DNA from 2 places in the Stenotrophomonas sp. AC248 genome. Region 1 is predicted to be linked to the other one. Evidence: riboswitches for the same ligand, from Rfam matches in the RefSeq annotation. Region 1 holds a riboswitch; the other holds the start of a gene.

Region 1 (4,915 bases):
CGCTGGCCGGCTCTGCACCATGCCGATCGGCATCCGTGGGAGCCGGCCAGCGGCCGGCAGTAGCGGGGGAAATGGCAGCCGGCCAGGGACCGGCGTTTCCGGCATCACGTGCGACGGGGCTTCCTGTCGCGGCATGGCCGCGCTGACCGCGGTGATCGCCATCAGCAGCGAAGTCACCCGCAGCGTACGCGCCAGCCGCAGGGCGGATTGACGCTACTGCCGGCCGCTGGCCGGCACACCACACCACCGATCGAAACCCGGTAATGCCGGCCGCTGGCCGGCTCATCACCTCACCGATCGAAACCCGGTAGTGCCGGCCGCTGGCCGGCTCTGCACCATGCCGGTCGGCATCCGTGGGAGCCGGCCAGCGGCCGGCACTACCGGGGTAAATGGCAGCCGGCCAGCGGCCGGCACTACCGGGGTAAATGGCAGCCGGCCAGAGGGCGGCGTTACCGGGGGAAATGGCAGCCGGTCAGGGACCGGCGTTACCGGCATCACGTGCGACGGGGCATCCCGCAAACAGAAACGGCCCGCTTGCGCGGGCCGTTTCCTGTTGCGGCAGGGCAGGGAGGCTTAGACCTCCACGCCCTCGTCTTCCTTGTAGGCATCCACCGGGATGCACGCACACATCACGTTCTTGTCGCCGTACACGTTGTCCACGCGCGCCACCGGCGGCCAGTACTTCTGCTGGCGCAGGCTGGCCAGCGGGAAGGCCGCCAGCTCACGCGGGTAGGCGTGCGCCCACTCGCTGGCCGACACTGCGGTGGCGGTGTGCGGGGCGTGCTTGAGCGGGTTGTCCTCGCGGTCCAGGCGGCCGTCTTCGATCGCGGCGATTTCCTCGCGGATCTGGATCATCGCGTTGATGAAGCGGTCCAGCTCGTGCAGCGATTCGCTTTCGGTCGGCTCCACCATCAGCGTGCCGGCGACCGGGAAGCTCAGCGTCGGGGCGTGGAAGCCGAAATCGATCAGACGCTTGGCCACGTCCTCGGCGGCGATGCCGGAGGTCTTCTCCAGCGGGCGCACGTCCAGGATGCACTCGTGTGCCACCAGCCCGTTGCGGCCGGTGTACAGGGTCTTGAAGTGCGGGGCCAGGCGGGTAGCGATGTAGTTGGCGTTGAGCAGGGCCACCTGGGTGGCCTTGCGCAGGCCGGCGGTGCCCATCAGCGTGATGTACATCCAGCTGATCGGGAGGATCGAGGCGCTGCCGAAGCTGGCCGCGCTGACCATGCCCACCGGGCCGTTGTCACCCAGCTTGCCCGGCAGGAACGGCGCCAGGTGCGACTTGACCGCGCACGGGCCCACGCCCGGGCCGCCGCCGCCGTGCGGAATGCAGAAGGTCTTGTGCAGGTTCAGGTGCGACACGTCCGAGCCCCACTTGCCGGGCTTGGCCACGCCCACCAGGGCGTTCATGTTGGCACCGTCGGTGTACACCTGGCCGCCGTGCTTGTGGATGATCTCGCAGATCTCCACCACCTCTTCCTCGAACACGCCGTGCGTGGACGGGTAGGTCATCATGATCGCGGCCAGGCGGTCGCTGTACTTCTCTGCGTTGACGCGGATGTCGTCGACGTCGACGTTGCCGTTGGCGTCGGTCTTGGTCACCACCACCTTCATGCCGCACATCTGCGCCGACGCCGGGTTGGTACCGTGCGCCGAATCCGGGATCAGGCACACGTCACGGTGGTCGTCGCCGCGCGAGCGGTGGTAGGCGCGGATCGCCAGCAGGCCGGCGTACTCGCCCTGCGCGCCCGAGTTGGGCTGCAGGCTCACCGCGTCGTAGCCGGTGCATTCCACCAGCATCGCTTCCAGGCTCTCGATCAGTTCCTTGTAGCCGGTGGCCTGGTCGGCCGGGGCCAGCGGGTGGATATTGGCGAACTCCGGCCAGGTCACCGGAATCATCTCGGCGGTGGCGTTGAGCTTCATGGTGCAGCTGCCCAGCGGGATCATGGTGCGATCCATGGCCAGGTCCTTGTCCGCCAGCGAGCGCAGGTAACGCAGCAGTTCGTGCTCGCTGTGGTGGGTGTTGAACACCGGGTGGGTCAGGAACGCGCTGGTGCGCACCAGGCCGGCCGGCAGCGCGTCGGCGGTGCTGGCGTCCAGCGCATCCACATCCACCTTGGCGCCGAACAGCTGGCCCAGGGCCACGATGTCGTCGCGGGTGGTGGTTTCATCCAGGCTGATGCCGACCGCTTCGCTGTCGATCGCGCGCAGGTTGATGCGCGCCGCCGCGGCCTTGGCGTGGATCGCCTTGGCGTCGATGTCCTTGACGTGCAGGGTGTCGAAGAAGTGCTCGCCCACGTTGACGCCGGCAGCGCGCAGCGCATTGGCCAGGATCGCGGCCAGGCGGTGGGTGCGGCGGGCGATCCGGGTCAGGCCGTCCGGGCCGTGGTACACCGCGTACATCGAGGCCATCACCGCCAGCAGCACTTGGGCGGTGCAGATGTTGGAGGTGGCCTTCTCGCGGCGGATGTGCTGCTCGCGGGTCTGCAGGGTGAGGCGGTAGGCTGCGTTGCCCTGGGCGTCGACCGACACGCCGATCAGGCGGCCCGGCATCGAGCGCTTGTAGGCGTCGCGGCAGGCCATGAACGCGGCATGCGGGCCGCCGAAACCGAACGGCACGCCGAAACGCTGCGAGTTGCCCACCACGATGTCCGCGCCCCATTCGCCGGGCGCGGCGATCAGGGTCAGCGCCAGCAGGTCGGTGGCCACGGCAACCAGGCCGCCGCGCGCGTGCACGGCATCGGCCAGCGCCTTGTAGTCACCCACATGGCCGAAGGTGTCCGGGTACTGCAGCAGCACGCCGTAGGCTTCGGCTTCCATGGCTTCTGCCGGGGTGCCCACGCGCAGCACGATGCCCATCGGCTCGGCGCGCGTGCGCAGCAGTTCCAGCGTCTGCGGGTGCACCGCGTCGTGCACGAAGAAGGTGTCGGACTTGCTCTTGGCCGAACGCTTGGCCAGGGTCATCGCTTCGGCCGCGGCGGTGGCTTCGTCCAGCAGCGAGGCGTTGGCGATTTCCATGCCGGTCAGGTCGGCGCACAGGGTCTGGAAGTTGATCAGCGCTTCCATGCGGCCCTGCGAGATCTCGGCCTGGTACGGGGTGTAGGCGGTGTACCACGCCGGGTTTTCCAGCACGTTGCGCAGGATCACGTTCGGGGTGAGCGTGCCGTAGTAGCCCTGGCCGATGAAGGTGCGGAACACCTGGTTCTTGTCGGCGATGGCGCGGATCTTGGCCAGCGCCTGCACTTCGGTCAGCGACTCGGGCAACGCCAGCGCCGCCGGCGACTTGATCCCGGCGGGCACGATCGCATCGGTGAGCGCGTCCAGCGAGGCGTGGCCGACCACGTCGAGCATCTGCGCGATTTCGGCGTCGTTGGGGCCAATGTGGCGTTCGACGAACGCGTGGCTGTGTTCAAGCTCGCGCAGGGAAGGGGTGTTCTGGGACATGGCTGGCATCTCGAAGAGTGGGCACGCACGTTCGGAAGGCTGCCGGGTCGGGGTGCATCGCAGACGCGCGCGAACCACCGGACCTTGCGGTCTTCCTGGGTGCCCCTCTGTCCTTTTGCCTGAGAGTTTAAAAGCGCGCATCTGCGTGCTTCGTGCCCCTTCGGCGCCGGCACTGGCCGGTCTCTCCAGAGTTTTGATGCGGGTGGTATCGGGCCTGAGCGATTACGGGCGTTGCGCCTTCGGCAGCGGGTGCTTCAAAACAAAGCGCCGCTTCTCCCACCATGTAGCCCGGCGATTATAGCCCAGCGGCCTTGCCGGCTGCGGCCCTACCCGGGATGAATGGGGGACGCCAGACGCCCCGGAATGGGACCGTTGGCATGGTGCGGGGGCCGGCAAAGGCCTATCATGGCCGGATCCTCGTATTCATCTGGCGCCGCCCGTTCCGGGCTGGCGCCCGCCGTGCATTCGCGCATGGCCCAGACGGAAGACCGCATGACGCCCGCCTCGCCCTCGACCCGCCGCCTGGCCCTGCTGCTCGCAGGCCTGGCGATGTTCGGTCCGTTCTCGATCGACACCATTTTCCCGGCCTTCCTGCTGCTGGGGGAGCGCATGCAGGTGGACCAGGTCGCGGTGCAGCAGACCATCAGCGTGTACCTGCTGTTCTACGGCCTGATGAGCCTGGCGCACGGCCCGCTGTCCGATGCGTTCGGGCGCAAGCGGGTGATCATCGGCGGGCTGGTGCTGTTCATCGGCGCCTCGATCGGCTGCGCGCTGTCACGTGACATGACCACGCTGCTGGTGTTCCGCGCGCTGCAGGGCGTCACCGCCGGGGTCGGGGTGATCGTCGGCCGCGCCGTGATCCGCGACCTGTACCACGGGGCCGACGCGCAGCGCCTGATGAGCCAGGTGTCGATGATCTTCGGCGTGGCCCCGGCGATCGCGCCGATCATCGGCGGCTGGATCCTGCTGGGCGGGGGCGACTGGCCGCTGATTTTCTGGTTCCTGGTGCTGTTCGGGGTGGTGCTGCTGCTGGCCACCGGCAAGTGGCTGCCCGAAACCCACCCAGTGGAGGCACGCACGCCGTTGTCGATGCGCGAACTGCTGCGCAGCTACCTGCGCATGGGCTCCAACCCACGCCTGTTGCGGCTGGCGGCGGCCGGCGCGTTCAACTTCTCCGGCATCTTCCTGTACATCGCCTCGGCACCGGTGTTTGTCATGCAGCACCTCAAGCTGGGCGAGGGCGGCTTTGCGTGGCTGTTCATCCCCACCATCGGCGGCATGACGATGGGCTCGTTCCTGTCCGGGCGCATGGCCGGGCGCCTGACCGCGCAGCGCCAGATCGGCATCGGCTTCGGCCTGTGCGCGGTGTCGGCGGTGCTCAATCTGGGCTACGTGCTGGCCGTGCCGCAGATCATGCTGCCGTGGGCGGTGCTGCCGATCTTCCTGGGGGGCGTGGGCATGGCGCTGATCT
Region 2 (4,915 bases), 760 kb from region 1:
CTGCCCAGCGACACCCCGCCGCCGCCATGACCCCGGCGATGCTCACCCCGCCGGCAGACGGGAAACGGAGATGGGCGGCTTGCGAAGTCGGCGCAGGCTGGCGCCGATGGCGTCCGGTTCGGTACATGGCATGCCCGCGTCAACCAGCTCCCCGCGCCAGATCGCCAGGCTGTCGAACAGACGCTGCAGCAGGAAGGCGCAGGCCTTGGGCGCGTCGAAACAGCCGTTCACGTCGTGTTCGTCGAAGCCACGGGTGTCCGCTGCCAGAAGCGCGTCCACGCTGATGCGCGAACCGCGTAGGGCTGCGTATTCGCGGAAGAAGCGCTCCACCTGGCGCTGGATGGTACGTGCCCACAGCGTGCGGTGCAGGGTGTGCTCACCGTCGCCGACCAGTGCCGCAGTCAGTGGCTGCATGTACGGCACGCAGTTGCCGCTGGTCCAGTTGCCCAGGATCGCTTTCACCAGCGCGGTGTATTCCTTGCTTGCCAACCAGGCGTCCCTGACGGCCTCGTAAGCCATCTGCATGCGCTGGGCGTGGTCGTGTTCGTCGCCGTCGCGCATCACTGCGCCCATTTCTTTATGGAACCTCGCTGTTCCCACTCCCGCCTCCCTGGCGCGTCGTCATTGGATTGCCCCACGCATGGCGTGGCGGCGAAGCGGCGGTGGGCCACCGCTGGCTGCGCCAGGATGTTGCCTGCACGCAGCGTCACTCAGGAATCGATGCTGCCCAGCTCGGCGACCCCATTGCAGAACGCCACGGTGAAGATCGGCCCCTGTTCCGATACCAGCTGGATGTCCCATGGGTTGCCGGGGTCGGCGTCCAGCGGCACGCTCACCGAGCACAGCTGCATCACCAGCGGCCACGCACGGGGCAAGGGTTCTCCGAAGTACTGCGCATACGCCGGACCGATCACCGCCTGCACGTCGTCCAGTATCCACGTTGGCTCGTCGATGAGCCGGCGCAGGAACGCGATCTGCGCCTCACTGGGGGGCGCCTTGTCGATGACATGGAAACTGGCCAGTACGACCCCGTCCTCCTCCTCTTCGGGCGCCTGGATCCAATGGTGGCTGTCATTGGAACCGGTCAGCAGTTCAAGCCGGCCCAGTTGAGGGTGCTCGAGGAACTCGGGGCCGCGAAACAGGCGCGAGAACAGGCCCATCAGCTTTCCATCGCGATCGTGTCGACCTCGCCAGCTTCATCGAAGTGCACCGATACCACGTAGTTGGTGACGTCGCCCGGCAGGGTGAAATCGAAGTACTCGCTCTCGTTTTCGCCCCAGGCCGACTTGAATTCCAGCAGGCCGATGATGGCGGCCGGCGTCGGCGCAACGTCGCCGAGGTGCTGCTGCCAATAGCTGGCCGGCAGCTCGTCGCGGTGGTGGTCGGCGAACAGATCCACGCCGTCTTCGCCGGCTTCGGTGCCCACGGCCTGCTGGATGGCAGCCAGTGCCTGCGCCTGTCGTTGTGCGGTTGTATCGGTCATGTGCTTTCCTTGTCTGTGGGGTGCAATGCGGCCTTGCATCGTGGAGACGCGCAGGGCGCAGCGCATGATCGCGGTGACGCGGCGGGCGGTCAATCGCGCGCGTTCGCCTCCCGCAGCCTATTCGAGTTTTTCCCGCTCTTCTTCGATATCGGCCTTCAGCGTGGCAGGCGCGACGGTGGCGCCCTGGCCGTGTTCGTCGGGCAGGACACAGACCCGCCGACCGTCACCGGCAAGGCCGGGCAGCCAGCGCTCCAGGAAGGCGTGCAGGGCGATCCTTTCCGGCCACGTGTTCGACCAGCTGCCCACCGCCGCACGTTCGGCGAACGCGCGGAACGGCCAGAACGGTGCCACCTGTTGACCCGCATCGGTAGCCGACATCACCCAGCCATCGGCGTTGCGCAATCCCCATACTTCTTCCCAGTCGGCCACGCGATTGACGAAATAGGCGTAGCGCTTCTCTGGCCGTGCACGCAGCACGGCGTCGACCTCTTGCGGCCCGAATCGATATCCCGCCTCACTGTCGCTGTGCGTGGTCGTCACTTTGCCGCCGCTTTCGGCTTGCTGTACCAAAGCGCATTGACGATGACCCAGCGCTCGCCGAACCGGCCCATGTGGAAATAGTCCACGAACCACGGTGTTTCCAATCGCACCGAGGCGGCGTTGCCGGTGACGTCGAGCACCTTGCAGCTGCGGTTCCACTGCGCCTTCGGGGTTTTCAACGCGCCCTGCCGGGTGAGTTCCACCAGCTCTTCCTTCGACATCCGGCGCAGGCCGAGGCGCTCATCCGGCGTGTCACCCAGGATCGCGCGCTTGGCCAGGTCCGGGTGCAGCGAACGCGCCACGCGGGCCGGGTCGCCCTCGAGCTGGCCGTCCACGTAGTCCAGGCAGGTGGCTTCGATCGCGGCACGCGTGGCGGGATCGATGGCGGGGGCAGCCGGTGTAGTAGCGCCGGCAAGGGCGAGCAACAGGGCAAGCGGGGTCATCGCAGGGTTTCCCTCGGGTAGGTGGCGCAGCTCATTCCTCGCGGAACAGCTCCAATTCGGTCAGGCCCAGCTGCATGTACATGAAGGCGGCCGCCTCGTCGCTCATTGGCTCGCCCTGCGGCCAACTGTCCAGCCAGGCCGTGATCGCCGCATTGTGCGGGTTGACCGCATCGGCCATCGCCTTCTTCTTCGCCGGGCTCTCCCCCTCCTGCATCATCTCGCGGAGGACGTCGTCGCCGATGCCCCAGTATTCGGCCAGCGGCACCAGGCCACGAAGGTTGGCAGGCACCTTGGCCCGGTCGAGCGGCGTGCGCGCGGCCGCGATGGCATCGGGGGCGTAGGCGGCACGGAAGGAATCGGCCGGGGCGATGTCGCCATACCGCAGTGCGTTCACGGGCGTGGCCGCCGATGCAGGCGCGGCGATCACCAGGCCGACCAGCAGCAGCGTGGGGAGCGACAGGAGCCACGTCGTGCGCGTCCGTGTCAGCGGCTTTCGTTGGAGATCGAACATCCTGGTTCCCTCCCGGTGGTCGGCTGATTGTGGCCTACGCCGTGACGGCGAGCCAGCGTCACGCGCAGCCGGGTGGAGCCCGGCGCTACGGGGTGGCCTGCAGCCACGCCAGCTTGCGCGCCCGCGGCTGGCGCTTGAGCTGCCATTCGGCTTTGGAGGCGGTCGCGCGGTCCGGGTAGGCGCGCATGGCCAGCAGCTTCACCGGCGGGTGGGCGCGGGTGTACTTGGCGCCCTTGCCGGCCAGATGGGCCTGGAAGCGGGCGTCCACGTCGTTGCTGATGCCGGCGTAGTAACTGCCGTTGCGGCATTCCAGCAGGTACACGTACCAGGGGGCGGGTTCAGCGGGCATACCGGGATTATCCACCGGAGAGCGCCCGGCGGCTGCTAGAATCCGCCCCGGATGCAGGAGAGAGGTGCCACGCTGGCACCCGCCGAAGGCGCAGGCTCCCATAATCGCTCAGGCCGGTGGCTCGGAACGCCACCAACCATGCATCCAGCACGCCGATCTGGAGAGAGGTCTTCAATGACCCGCCGAAGGGGCACGTGGCCTTGGCCACCGAACTCTCAGGCAAAAGGACAGCGGGAGCGGCAACGGAATCCCACCCTCACGACAGTGCCCCGCGCTGGCGTGCGATGTGCGTGCTTCCGTCCCCGCCTGACGTGCCCGGAGCCTCCCCCATGCTGCTCTCCCTGATCTACCTCATCGCCATTTCCGCCGAAGCCATGACCGGCGCGCTGTCCGCCGGACGGCGGCGCATGGACCTGTTCGGCGTGGTCATCATCGCCTGCGTCACCGCGCTGGGCGGTGGCTCGCTGCGCGACATCGTGCTGGGCCACTACCCGCTGGGCTGGGTGAAGCACCCCGAGTACCTGGGCTTCACCATCTGCGCGGCGTTGATCGCCACCTGGGTGGCGCGCTGGATGCACCACTTCCGCCGCACCTTCCTGGTGCTGGATGGACTGGGGCTGATCTGCTTCACCCTGATCGGCTGCGCGGTGGCGCGCGATGCCGGCCACGCCGCGCCGATCGTGCTGATCTCGGGCATGTTGACCGGTGCCTTCGGCGGCGTGCTGCGCGACGTGCTGTGCAACGAGGTCCCCCTGATCTTCCAGAAGGAACTGTATGCGGTGATCACCCTGTTCACCGGCGCGGCCTACCTGGGCCTGCTGGAGCTGGGCGTGTCGATCAACGCGGCCACGCTGTGGTGCCTGGGCGGCGGCTTCCTGCTGCGCCTGCTGGCGATCCACTTCAAATGGGAAATGCCCAAGTTCGTCTATCGCGACGAGGTGCATTGAACGGAACGTTCAATGCACCGGTAGCACCCGACCGTCCCGCCCCATGACCAAGGTCATGTGAGTGCAGGCACCCACACGCGGTACCATGACGCCCCCGCCCCTCCCGGGTCGGTATCCAGCCACGCTGCGGCATTCGACCAGCGGCCCCGCCAGACAACCCCACTTCGCCTCGCCTGCCCCCACGGGCCGGTAAACCATGGACGCGTTCGCCGTGTGGCGCACGCGCAGGATGCCCCATGTCTGCCCCGCTCCCCTCGCGTTCCCGTCGTCTGTTCAAACCGCTGTTGGTCGTGGCCGTGCTGGCCGCCGCCGTGATCGCCTGGCGCGTGTTGTCGCCCGCGCCGGCCGCCGAAGCCGCACCCGCGAGCACCGCCACGCCGGTGCGCGTGGCCACGGTGGTGCGCGAAGACCTGGTGGTGCGCCTGAAGGCGCTGGGCACGGTGACGCCGTTGCATACCGTGAGCCTGCGCAGCCGCGTGGAGGGCGAACTGCTGCGGCTGTCGTTCCGCGAGGGTGAACACGTCAAGGCCGGCGACCTGATCGCCGAGATCGACCCGCGCCCCTACCAGGTGGCGTTGGCGCGTGCGCTGGGCACCCAGCAGCAGAACCTGGCCGAACTGGACAACGCGCAGACCCAGCTCA

The links. A riboswitch is a leader RNA that binds a small molecule or an ion and turns the genes downstream of it on or off. The one in region 1 is predicted to bind glycine.
Region 2: another riboswitch for glycine. It lies ahead of ACZ0AE_RS17910 (trimeric intracellular cation channel family protein); the one in region 1 lies ahead of gcvP (aminomethyl-transferring glycine dehydrogenase).

What each region holds. Positions count from the first base shown of each region.
Region 1 covers NZ_OZ409840.1:3,209,452-3,214,366, reverse strand. The annotation lists gene gcvP (aminomethyl-transferring glycine dehydrogenase) at 574-3,453, opposite strand; glycine riboswitch at 3,542-3,643, opposite strand; gene ACZ0AE_RS14635 (multidrug effflux MFS transporter) at 3,937-4,915, shown strand, end outside.
Region 2 covers NZ_OZ409840.1:3,972,052-3,976,966, forward strand. The annotation lists gene ACZ0AE_RS17870 (NAD(P)/FAD-dependent oxidoreductase) at 1-30, shown strand, start outside; gene ACZ0AE_RS17875 (hypothetical protein) at 43-573, opposite strand; gene ACZ0AE_RS17880 (hypothetical protein) at 711-1,160, opposite strand; gene ACZ0AE_RS17885 (DUF2004 domain-containing protein) at 1,160-1,483, opposite strand; gene ACZ0AE_RS17890 (DUF2750 domain-containing protein) at 1,601-2,023, opposite strand; gene ACZ0AE_RS17895 (nuclear transport factor 2 family protein) at 2,020-2,466, opposite strand; gene ACZ0AE_RS17900 (hypothetical protein) at 2,498-2,977, opposite strand; gene ACZ0AE_RS17905 (GIY-YIG nuclease family protein) at 3,063-3,326, opposite strand; glycine riboswitch at 3,371-3,465, shown strand; glycine riboswitch at 3,474-3,565, shown strand; gene ACZ0AE_RS17910 (trimeric intracellular cation channel family protein) at 3,656-4,273, shown strand; gene ACZ0AE_RS17915 (MdtA/MuxA family multidrug efflux RND transporter periplasmic adaptor subunit) at 4,510-4,915, shown strand, end outside.